Regions from separate parts of the Turicibacter sp. St.80E1 genome, predicted to be linked through region 2. Evidence: riboswitches for the same ligand, from Rfam matches in the RefSeq annotation. Region 2 holds a riboswitch; the other holds the start of a gene.
What was found. A riboswitch is a leader RNA that binds a small molecule or an ion and turns the genes downstream of it on or off. The one in region 2 is predicted to bind lysine.
Positions count from the first base shown of each region.

Region 1 (6,321 bases), 780 kb from region 2:
TTCTTTCATATAGTTCTGTTTCAATAAGACTTGTTAACTCTCTTACATATCGTGGAATATCATTAATTAATCCACTAATACTTTCAATCAATTGAGGAAGAACAAATTGCATAAAGAGGTAAACAATGATGAGTGCTGTCACATAAGAAAACAAAATCCCTAATCCTCGGGAAGGAAAATTTCTTATTTTTTTTATCATCTTTATTTTAAAGACTTTTTCTTCATAAAACTTAAGAATAAAATTTAATAAATAAGCAATAACAAATCCAATAATAAACGGTTGGAAAACGACCAGGATTTGATTTAACTTTCCAGTAAAAACATCTAGTTTAGAAATCACATTATTAAATACGATACTTAAACTAATCACAATTAATGCATAAACAGCAATTGTTGTATACTTCTTATCCCAATTGATTTTCATAGCTCCTCCTTAAAACAAACTTTCCCTAGTATTTTTATGCCACTACCTAACGATATAAAAACAGAGCCGTTTTCTACATTTAATACAACAACCAATATCTAAACTGAAGAGATTAGTTAAGAGAACCTCATCTACAACACAAGGTTTTTTTATGATGTAAAAAACTTATCTAGACTTATATACTTATATATATCATAAAACAAAATAAACTTATATATTTATGGATATTTTTATAATTTTTTTCTACATCTATACGTAGCGCTCATACATTTTGGATGATGGATCTAAAATAGAAAAACTGTGTAAATGATAAACATCCCGGTGATTCCCATTATAAAAAGTTAAATGCACATCATCACGGAGATAAATAGCATTGTATCTCCCCTTTCAATAGCCGTATCTTGAATATCGCTATAAGGAGAATAAAACAATAAAAAAAGCACCCCTAACATTAGATTTTTAGTCTAACATTTGGGGTGCACACCAAAGATGATTTTTATTTTAATTTAACATTTCCTGCTAATACATCATATCCCGTATAAGCAAGAGCCGTTGTTGCTATCACTAAGCGATCATGGGCAAAATCTGTAACAGTTGCATCTACCATCTGTTGAGAATGTCCCGTAATTTCACAATCAGCAATTCCGATATACGGATGAATAGTTGGACAAATATTACTAATATTTCCGATATCTACTGACCCTGTGCTCTTAGACGGCTTTTTAATTTCTTCGATTCCTAATGAACGAATATTCTCATTAAATGTCTCTGAAAGAAGTTCATTTGTTTTTAAATCGTCATATGAAATCTCGTAGTTACTCACCTCTAAAGTGGCTCCCGTCATTAAAGCAGCGCCGTTAGCAATCCCTAATACCTTTTCCTTCACAACGGCTAGGTACTCTTTCGTTGCTGCACGAATATAAAATTGGGCGGTTGCATGTTCCGGTACAATATTTGCTGCCACTCCACCGTTCGTAATAATTCCATGCATTCTTACATCTGGCGTCACATGTTGGCGTAAGGCATCAATCCCATTAAATAATTGAATCACCGCATTTAATGCATTAATTCCCTTTTCTGGTGCGGCGGCCGCATGCGCTGGACGGCCTGTGTAATCAAATTGCAACGCCTCCATTGCTAACGATGTCCCGCTCTCTGTCGTAAATCCCGAGGGGTGCACCATCATTACAGCATCCATTCCATTGAACAATCCGGCCTCTGTCATTGTAACTTTAGCACCATTTGTTTCCTCTGCTGGTGTTCCGAAGACATAGACTTTTCCACCAATCTCATCAATTACCTTACTTAATGCAACACCTGCCCCTGCACTCATTACACCGATCATATTATGTCCACAACCGTGTCCAAGTTCAGGTAGGGCATCATATTCACACAAATAAGCCACTGATAATCCAGGTTTTTTACTATCATAAACCGCCTCAAAGGCTGTGTCTAATCCGGCAACTGGACATTTAATTTCAAATCCATTTTCTCGTAAAAAAGTTGTTAATACATTTACCGCTTCGTGTTCCTGATTTCCAAGTTCAGGATGGTCATGAATATATCGATTCATTTCAACTAAACGATCTTTTAACGACTCACTAATTACTTTTAATTGTTCTTTCATGATAAATCCCCCTTACGACCATCCCATAAGAATAGCAATAGTAATAAAAATAATAGCTAAAGCACCAAAAATTAATTGTAATGGCCAAATCCATTTCATCCATTTAGACCATGGAATTCCCGATACACCAAGACAAGCCATTAAGACAGCACTTGTTGGGAAAATCGCATTTGAGAATCCGTCTCCAAATTGGAAAATTAAAATTGATGTTTGTGGCGTAATACCGACTAATTCACCAAGTGGAGCCATAATTGGCATCGTTAATGCCGCTTGTCCAGAACCTGATGAAATAAAGAAGTTAATAAACATTTGAACAAAGAACATCACATAACCTGCTACTAATGATGGTAATTGACCAATAACGTTCGATAAATTATATAAAATGGTATCAATAATTTGACCGTCTTGGGCAATAATCACAATCGCGCGGGCAAAACCTACAACAACAGCAGCACTAATCATATCTTTTGCACCGTGAATAAATGCTGTAGCCATATCATCAAAACTTAAACGTCCGATGATTCCACAAACAATTCCTGTCGCTAAGAACACCGCAGAAATTTCAGGAATAACAAAACCAAATTTCAAGACCCCTACAATGATAATGCCTAAACAAACTAAGATAGAGGCTAAAATTACTTTATGACGCATCGTAAATTCTAATTGTTCTGACTCCATTGCATCCATATCCTGGCGACGAGCTTGATCGATTTCATAAGCTGGACTTAAAGTTGGATTCTTTTTAATACGTCGTCCGTACCACATTAAATATAAGGTTGAAACGATGGTTGTCACTAACCAAATAACTGTACGGAAACCAACACCTGTTCCGGCTGGAACTTGCGCAATGCTTTGAGCAATCCCAACAGAAAATGGATTTAACATTGCCGTAGCAAATCCGACAATACATCCCATATAAGAAAGCGCCATCGCCATGATACTGTCATAACCTAATGCTAAACATAAAGGAATTAACATGGCGATAAATGGAATTGCTTCTTCCGTCATCCCAAAGACAGCTCCACCTAATGAGAAAAGACCCATAATAACAGGAATCATTAATAATTCTTTTCCTTTAAATGATTTAACCGCGTTTGTAATACCCGCGTCAATAGCACGAGTTTTAGTAATAATCGCAATCGAACCACTCACAATAAATAAAAAGGCAATAATTTCAGCTGCCCCCACGATTCCATGGATTGGAGCCTGTAGTAAACTAAATAATCCTTGAGGTGTTGATTCAACATATGAAAATGAATCATTTACAACGACCGTATTTCCTAAATCATTTACGACACGTTCATACGTTCCGGCTGGGATAATCCAAGTTGCAATGGCAACCAAAACTAAAATTGCAGTTACAATCACCAACGTGTGTGGAACTTTAAATTGTTTTTTTTCTTTCACACTTGCACATGTTGTTTTGTTTTCTAAACTGATCATAATACTCCCCCTACTCTTTAATTTTTAAATAGTTCTAGATAAAAAAAGCCTTGAGCTTTTCACTCAAGACTTCTCAAAAAGAATACACGATTCCTATTGGGGATTCTTAAATGATAGCTCTCCACGATGATCAAACCGTGACAATGTTAAATATATTTTATTTAACACCAGCTCTATAATCTTAAAGTATCAATTATAGGCTTCGGCGAGAATTCCTTTCCTATTGCATCAACATCTTCACTCCTCAATAGTACTCTTAATTACCGCACCTCTATCTAAAAACTATTCAAATAAATATGTTCTTATCATACCCTATTCCCTAGTGAAAGACAAGGTCCTTTTCATTAAATTTCCCTGTCCTACTCCTGTTTTTTCAATGAATACGCTCTCTGTTTAATTAAACTAAAAAAAAGAATCAAACAGATCCACTGTTTGATTCTTTTTCCATGATAATATGCTAACAGGATTCCCCTGTGATTTATCATAATAGATTGCTCCCCAACCCTAATTCTCTTTTTTATTTAATTCTTTAAAAAGCCCTGAGGGCCATATCAGGACTTTTTAGATATAACCGTACTAAGTTGGGATGATTTAAATGCGAAATGATAGCGATCCATAAATTATCCACAGATATACATTGAATTGGGTTAACCCTGTTTGACTTAACTCCCTCATCCTAATTTCCACTGTTTCATTACGGTTTCTTACAAAAATTAATTTCTTATCAAGCATTCGTCCTAATCCGTCAATAAGATAGTTAATCTTCGCAATGCTATCCACAACGTATTTAATTACACTGTCATTTTATCTTACTTTTCAACTAAATACAACGTTTTATATCCGTTAAAATGTCAAATTTTCTATTTTTATCGATTAATACGCATAAAAATAGAAAATTATCATTTATTTTATGTTTTATCCCTTCGAAATGTCGAAAAAAGATATTATATGTAGGCGGAATAGCGTTGTGGATAATCTATCCCAAACCTGTGGATAATTGAATCAAACTGTGGAAAAAGGCACAAGATAGACTCACTCTATTTTATGTCTTATCTCATCCATCAAACTATTTTTTTAATGAGATCGAGCGGATGAAGCGGTCGGTATCCATTAAAAAAGCGATTATTATTTTGAATCAAAAAATTTTCGAAAAAAATAACAATCTTTAATTCCCATCATAAACTACATTGAAGGGGGCGATTTAATGAGTACCTTTAATGAGAATAAGTTATGGGTCAATAACCGATTAAACCGTTTATACCAATTACACCCTAGACGGTACACATTGACCCACTCTGATCAGACGGGAGAACTCTTTTTAGTCATTGGATCCGAATTTGCCTATGAACAACTAACAACAAAGCGTGATGAGGTCGTTGGTGAATGGTTAGCTCATCAGTCTGGTCACCCTTACTTTTATATTTACATTCGGCTTGATGGAATTGATGGAACTGCCTCAACAGAAAAAAGAAATGAAATCTTTCTACGCGAACTCCCTTTAGCATTAAAAGCTATTAAAAAGGGGGATGAATCCTTTTTTCAATTCTATCCCCAGTTTCTACAAGCCCCTATTTATGTTTTTTTCCAATCCCAAGATTCCCACCTAAATCGGACGGATTGTTTTGGTTGCTTTAATGACTATTGAATCCTTTTATAAAACCCGGTACATTCGTGAACACGTTTGTACTTTTTCTTTATCTTCTCACTATCCTTTCCAACATACTGACAAAAAGTTTGTACCGGAATTAATCCATCAACTTTGGATGCGATCCCATCACTGCCCTCAATGTAAACATGTAAATAGGTCCCTAATTTTTCAAATTGTTGATGAAGGTACCATTCATGAACCCATAGATCGTCACGGGTCCACGCCTCGAGATAAGTAATCTCACTCTTAACTAATCTATTTTGTGCTTCTAATAACAAAGCCTGCCCTACCCCTTGCCTACGATAATCCGGGTGCACGGCCAAATGCGTAATCATCCCCCCTAACGTCTGATCCGCCGTGCAAAGAGTCATCGGTTTCTCTTCACACTCGATATCTAAAAGACCAATGACTTTATCATCCTCTATCGCAACGAGTTCAATAGCCGGGTTTCTATAGGTTTCCTTTTGATTAAGGACAATATCATAGTAGGCTGTATCTAGAAAAGATAACACCCGACAATGTAACCACCCACGCTCATCCTCCTGTTGATAAGTGCGAATTTCCATTTCATCATCTCCCCAACCTTTTTATTTTTATTATATACATCCGTCCTAATGACCATGCCATTTTTATCTACATTGAATCATTCAAAGTTTCATTTATTAATTTATCTTAGCATATCCTTTACTGTACAAGAATGAGTTCTTTAAATCCTTTCATGGGGAAGTGATAACATGGGATGGTTTAACGGAAGAACGGCTGCTATTTGTATTATTCTATTCATCGTCTTTGCCTTGTTATACACTGATTTCTTTGATGAAATTAAACGGTAAGACGATAATAAAGGGTACCTTCGTCTTCGGTTTCATGTATGAACTATACGACTGGTACCTTTTCTTATGACCCAAATTATGACTCAAACAGGAAGTCAGAGAATACATCTTGCGCAAAAGATTTATTCCTAATTGCTCAAAAGGAGAAAATAAACTAAAAGATACGTCCTACCGTACTCGTCTAAACTGTCTCCGACTAAAGAAATCGCCTATTCGTTTTATTCAACAAGTAACTTTTCCCACGTGATGCGATTAAATTTTTTTCCTGATAAAACATGATTCGCATTTACGGCCCCTGATTCAAAATAAATTTCTAACGGTTTCAGATGATGAGATTACCTACGTT
Region 1 covers NZ_AP039386.1:2,135,617-2,141,937, forward strand. Annotated here, with positions in the region: gene AC6I0I_RS10230 (AI-2E family transporter) at 1-424, opposite strand, end outside; gene AC6I0I_RS10235 (M20 family metallopeptidase) at 921-2,051, opposite strand; gene AC6I0I_RS10240 (YfcC family protein) at 2,064-3,494, opposite strand; lysine riboswitch at 3,601-3,776, opposite strand; gene AC6I0I_RS10245 (staygreen family protein) at 4,699-5,139, shown strand; gene AC6I0I_RS10250 (GNAT family N-acetyltransferase) at 5,133-5,708, opposite strand.
Region 1: it holds a riboswitch for lysine, as region 2 does, so the genes downstream of both, AC6I0I_RS10240 (YfcC family protein) here and AC6I0I_RS02530 (Na+/H+ antiporter NhaC family protein) in region 2, are expected to answer to the same signal.

Region 2 (6,321 bases):
TGTCACCCCTTGCATCATTGCACCCGTAATACCAAGAAGACCGCCTATAAAGGCGGTACAAATAGCTCTTGGTATCCGAACATCTCTAACTAACTGCATATCTAAAATATCTTCATAATGAAAAATACTATCGATCACTGTCTGCAACGGGATACTTTTCGCACCCGCACAAATCGCAACAATTAGCCCGATTATTGCGAATAAACTGCATAACGTAACTAAAAGGGTTACTTTCTTATTCATGCATACCCGCTAATAAACTTTGTACTTCATCAACAAATTCTAAACGTCCAATTGGGCTATAACCTTGATTAAAATATGGACTTGCCGGTAAAATCACAACATTCCCTTCTTTTACTGCCTTTGTTCCTTTCCAAATGCTGCTCTCTTCTAACGTTTTTAAATCCTCATCTGTTCCCACTGCAAAAATATAATCTGCCTCAATAGATGCTAATCCATCTAAAGAAACAACTGGTAAACTAATATCTTCTTGCTCTGGCATTCCGACTGGTTTTAATAATCCCATATCATTATATAAAATCGATCCAAGTCCCGCTTGATCAAAAATGAATAAACTTCCCGCACTCGCTAAAAATGAAAGATACGTACTATCCGCTCCATAAGTCGCTTTAATTTGTTCACCGACTTCTTTTGCTTTCGCTAAATAATTATCAATCCAAGCTTGTGCCTCGGCCTCTTTTCCAAATACCCCTGCCACATGTAAGAAATCCTCTTTCCAATCCACTTGTTTCATCTCAACCATCACAACAGGCGCGATTTTTGATAACTGATCATACATCTTCTCTTGCACCGTAGAAATAATAATTAAATCCGGATTAAGCGCCATAATCGCCTCAACATCCATCTCCGCTAACATACTATATCCTAAAATTTGAGCATCAGCTAACGTCTCTTCTAAATAGGTAGGTAAGATTGTGTAATCATATCCATCACTATTAGCTGTCCCGATAACCTCATATCCGATTAACGATAAAATATCACTAGCTCCACTAATATCAACAATACGTTTTGGATCCTTTGGAATTTCAACGTCACCCTTCACATCTGTGACTGTTACCATTTCAACCGTCTCTTGTTGATCCGGTTCCTTTGGTGACTTAGAACATCCAACAAGTAATCCAACTAAAACAAAAAAACTCATAAAAGATAAAAATGCTTTTTTCATGTTTGACTCGTCCTCCTTTAAATTTAACCATCTCGCATCAAATGGTTAGCATAAGCTAACTTATAGGATGATTATACAAAATTAACCTCTTGGACACAAGAATTGCATCTCATTTCATTATTTTATCATCCGATTCCATTATCTTTCCTTTACACAAATCTACCTATCTGTCATTCCCTCCCTTTAATCTCAACTATGTTTAATATGTAAAAAAAACACCTATCTTATTCCAAATCTCTAAGTCTCGCTCAAATTTTTAGGCTAAAAAATGAAAAAGAGCCGGAGCCGACTCTTTAACAGTCTTTCATTTAATCCATCGCTCGGCCAAAAGAAGTTGGATTAATCAATTCCAAATTCTTTGGCATACTTGATCGTCCCACACACCTTCGGTACCTCTTCTTTTAGTGGATACGCCATAAAATTCTCGCTTGGCACCTCAAAAGGTGGCTTAATTCCAAAGGTAGCTGCTGGTAAATAACCGGCCTTTGGGTAGTAAGTTTCACTGCCTAAGACAACCGAATAATCATAACCTAATTCACGCGCCCTTTTATGTCCCTCGTTGATTAAGGCAAGCCCAATGCCCGACCTTTGATAATCAGGAAGCACCGCTAACGGGGCTAGTGCTAACACCGTTTCGCGTCCCACCTTAGCCTCGGTAAACAAAATATAACCTACAATTTTCCCATCTATCTCGGCAACGAGAGATAAATCTTTAATAAACGCCTCTCCCTTCTTTAATGCCTTGACGAGCTCATGTTCATTCCCATCCGTGTGTTCTGCCTGCTCAAACGCCGCTTTAATCACTGTATGGATGATTTCATCATCCTTCGTCGTCTGTTTTCTTATCAACAACATAATCCCTCCATTACATTTAATTCATTTAAACTAAGTATACCGTTGTAACGTTAAGGCCTCAAGCTTCTTCTCCTCCCATCGTTTAAATACTCCCTCATCAAACGGCACCATAAAAAATTGCCTACGAGCCGAAGCTAACGTAGGCAACCAACATCCTCTTATTTTCGTTTTAATGGTTTGTTTTTACGAACGAGACGTACGACACATTCCACGTGAGATGTTTGAGGGAACATATCAATCGGTTGAATGTAATCAACGCGATACTTTTTCGTTAATTCTTTTAAATTTTTCGCCATCGTTGAAGGATTACATGACACATAGACAATCGTTTGCGGTTGAACGCGTTTTAACATTTCAATTAATTCTTCCCCTAATCCTGTACGTGGAGGATCCACAATCACAACATCCGGTTTGAATCCGTCATTCGCCCACTTTGGAACAATTTGCTCAGCCTTTCCAACTGCGTAATACGTATTAGTTAATCCGTTTAACTTCGCATTTTCCTTCGCATCATTAATCGCTTGGCGCGTAATATCAACCCCGCGAACCTCGCTTGCTTTATCCGCAACCCATTGACCAATCGTTCCAACCCCACAATAAGCATCAACGACTTTCTCTGTTCCCTTTAAAGCCGCCGCATACTTCACTTGATTGTATAATTTAACCGTTTGTTCTGGGTTTAACTGATAAAAGGCACGTGGTGATAAATTAAATTTAAATCGTCCTAACTCATCCGAAATAAACTTCTCACCCGCTACATGTTGCAACTCTTTTCCTAAAATCTCGTGCGTATCTTCGCCGTTAATGCTCACATACACCGATTTAACATCTGGGCAGTATTTCATTAAATCTTTCGCCAACGAATACATCTTTTTAAAATCATTATTCGCAAACACGAACGTCACCTGAACCTCACCCGTTTTAAACCCGCGGCGAACCACAATATAGCGTGCCGTCCCTTTACGCGTCTTCGGTGCATACGCAAATACTTTATAATCATCTAATAAATCAACCGCATGATTAATAACCTTATTAATTTCCTCATACTGAACATCACAATCCGTCACATTTACTAACTCGCGTGAGTTCATACTATAAAATCCGACCATAATTCCATCTTCATCATAACCGACCGGCATTTGCGCGCGATTACGATAATTATAAGGGTCATTCATTCCCATCGTCGGACGAATATCACACTCATCTGGATCTAAACTTGTATAGCGCTCAATGGCCTGAGACACAGCATCACGTTTAATACGTAATTGCTCTTGATAAGACATATGTTGTAATTGACATCCACCACATTGCCCATAAACTTCGCACGCCGGTTGAACGCGATGTTTTGATTTACGCTTAATACGAACCACTTCAGCCTCTGCATAACCATTTGCCACGCGTGTACACGTCGCGACAACCTCTTCGCCGACTAGTGTTCCTGGAATAAACACGGCTTGCTTTTTATAATAGCCGATTCCTTCACCGTTAATACCGATACGTTTAATGGTAACTAAAAATTCTTGACCAACCTTTAAAGGAGACATCTTCATTTATTTAAACCTCCAACTGTATTTTTTCATTTATCTTTTAATCTTACCACATTCGCTCACATTTTACACTGAAATCTCTACATTTTACGACAACCCTTTCTCTTCCCTAAAAAAAATTAAATGGTAATACTTGACTATCTTTTAAAAGGTGCTACAATAGACTTAATTGAATACGTTGCTTGTTCTCTTTGATGAGTTAGAGGCGCATGGCCAATGAGTAGGAATTTCGAGAGTGACGTCCATGACAAATTCCAAAAGGTGTCCATGCCGAAGTCTTGTTTGTGTCAATCAAACTTGTGCTGGTGTTACGTTAAATAGGCTTAACACTGTCACTACGAAAGTAGTGGAGGACTAATGATCGGAGAGTTAAATGATACCTGTCATCTGACGTCTACTTCTCGTAGGCCTGAAGAGTCATGTTAGAGTTTAACTCAACATGACTCTTTTTTTTATCAAAAGGACAGTTACTTATTCAAATTAAACAAAGGGAGAGGATTTTATATGACTGGAACAATCTATTCTTTAATTCCCGCGTTACTGACCATTGCCCTTGTCATCTTAACGCGTCGTGTTGTTTTATCACTTGGGGTCGGGGCATTATCAGCCGCCTTTATTTTGGCCAACTTTAACCCGCTTCAAACATTAGAAATCTTAATGAGGTCATTTAGCGGACTTATCGTTGAAGAAAATGGACTCTTCGGATTCTTAAATGACTGGAACATGTCTATTATTTTCTTCTTACTTGCCCTTGGGGTCATCACCGCTTATATTGTTTTATCAGGTGGCGCAACAGCCTTCACCAATGCAATTATTAAACGCGTCAAATCACGTGAGGGCGTTCAATATACGGCAGCTATCTTAGGAATTCTTATCTTTGTCGATGATTACTTTAACGCACTTGTTGTTGGAAACGTCTCTAAACCTTTAGCAAAAGAACAACGTGTCTCACGGGCACGATTATCTTATATCGTCGATTCAACCTCAGCACCTGTTTGTGTCATTTCACCTATTTCAAGCTGGTCAACAGGAATCATGGGATCGATGGCGGTTATTTTTGCAAGCACAGGAGCGACGTACAATACGTTTTCTGCCTTTTTAACAACAATCCCTTACCACTTCTATGTTCTTGTAACGGTCATCATGGTCTTCATCGTCATTAAATATAACTTCAATATTGGATTGATGAAAACTTATGAAGAAAGTGCCCTCAATCAGCAAGACACATCACTCACTCATGCTGAGGCGACGGCTCAAGAAATGGACGCCCAATCATCAAAAGGAACCGTATGGGATTTAATTGCCCCGATCTTAACCTTAATTATCGTGACTATTTGTACCATGGCGTATACGGGATATACAGGAGCAATCAACTCAGAATCAGACTTCAATCTCTTCTTTGCCATCCTAGAAAACATTAGTTTAGCGACCTCACTTCGCATCGGAGGATTAGCTGGACTCGTTGTTTCAATGGCACTGACTTACCGCCACATCATGGCACGCGAAATTTCATTCGCTCAATATACAAAAGCATTTTTCCTAGGAATGAAATCAATGGTCGGAGCCATCGTCATCTTATTATTAGCTTGGGCAATTTGTGACCTCGTTGGTACACTTGATGCAGGTGGATATCTTGCGTCACTCATTACACAGGCTAATATTGCACCGGGACTGATTCCAATGGTCATGTTTATAGTCGCTAGTTTCATGGCATTTGCGACGGGAACCTCTTGGGGATCATTCGGTATCTTACTTCCAATTGCGGGTTCAGTCGCTGCTGCCCTAGACATGGACCTAATGATTCCGATTATGGCCGCTGTCTTATCAGGAGCAATCTTTGGAGATCACGCCTCACCCATTTCAGATACCACATTGCTTTCTGCAACAGGAGCGGGATGTGACCTTGGCGCACACTTTAACTCTCAACTTCCTTACGCCCTACTATCAGCAACGATTGCTGCCATCGGGTATTTAGTATTCGGACTGAGTCAAAGCTTAATCATCGCCTATGGAGTCATGGCCATCTGCTTAATCGCCGTTATCTTCTTTGCAAAACGAAACAGAAAATCAAGGGAAGGAAATTCAAAATAAATCAAAAAGGAACCGATCGCAGGGGGGAAACTGCAAGTCGGTTCCTTTTTATATTAAAGAGAGGTTGAGAGAATTGGAGAAAAAATATTTATAATTATCAGAAAAGGATAATTATAAATGACTTATCTTTGAAATAGAGAACTTTAAACCATCATTTAAAGTATAGCCGGACGACTATTAACTTGGGGGGAGTCATCTCTACTCACCCCTATTATGGGGCGAAGCTTTTATTTTTAAACAACTCGCCTTTCTTTTTTTAAAAAAATAAAAAAAAACCTTAAGAGGGGGAACTCTTAAGGTTGGTAAACGGTCGTGGGGGAACACGATCCGTTTAGGGAGTGAGAAAACATAATGAATAAGAAAATCAAAGGGGAGAAAATTTATTATCATTTTCATCCTCAGTTATTATTACATAAGGTTATGTTCAAAAAATGATTGAAACGTGTCCATTTTGTGTTCTTTTTTTCAACTATTTGAATAAATATCCAAATAAATCCTGATTGATTTTTCATCTATTATTTTCCATCTTTTCCTGATATTTAATCCAACGGAACAGGGGCATCCTCGGTCATTAAATATTGAATAGACTTAAATTCATAACCTTCCTTTTGAAGTTCGGGAATTAACTTATCCAGACATTCG
Region 2 covers NZ_AP039386.1:548,024-554,344, reverse strand. Annotated here, with positions in the region: gene AC6I0I_RS02550 (FecCD family ABC transporter permease) at 1-243, opposite strand, end outside; gene AC6I0I_RS02545 (ABC transporter substrate-binding protein) at 236-1,186, opposite strand; gene AC6I0I_RS02540 (GNAT family N-acetyltransferase) at 1,526-2,038, opposite strand; gene rlmD (23S rRNA (uracil(1939)-C(5))-methyltransferase RlmD) at 2,200-3,591, opposite strand; lysine riboswitch at 3,781-3,953, shown strand; gene AC6I0I_RS02530 (Na+/H+ antiporter NhaC family protein) at 4,093-5,679, shown strand; gene pdaA (delta-lactam-biosynthetic de-N-acetylase) at 6,219-6,321, opposite strand, start outside.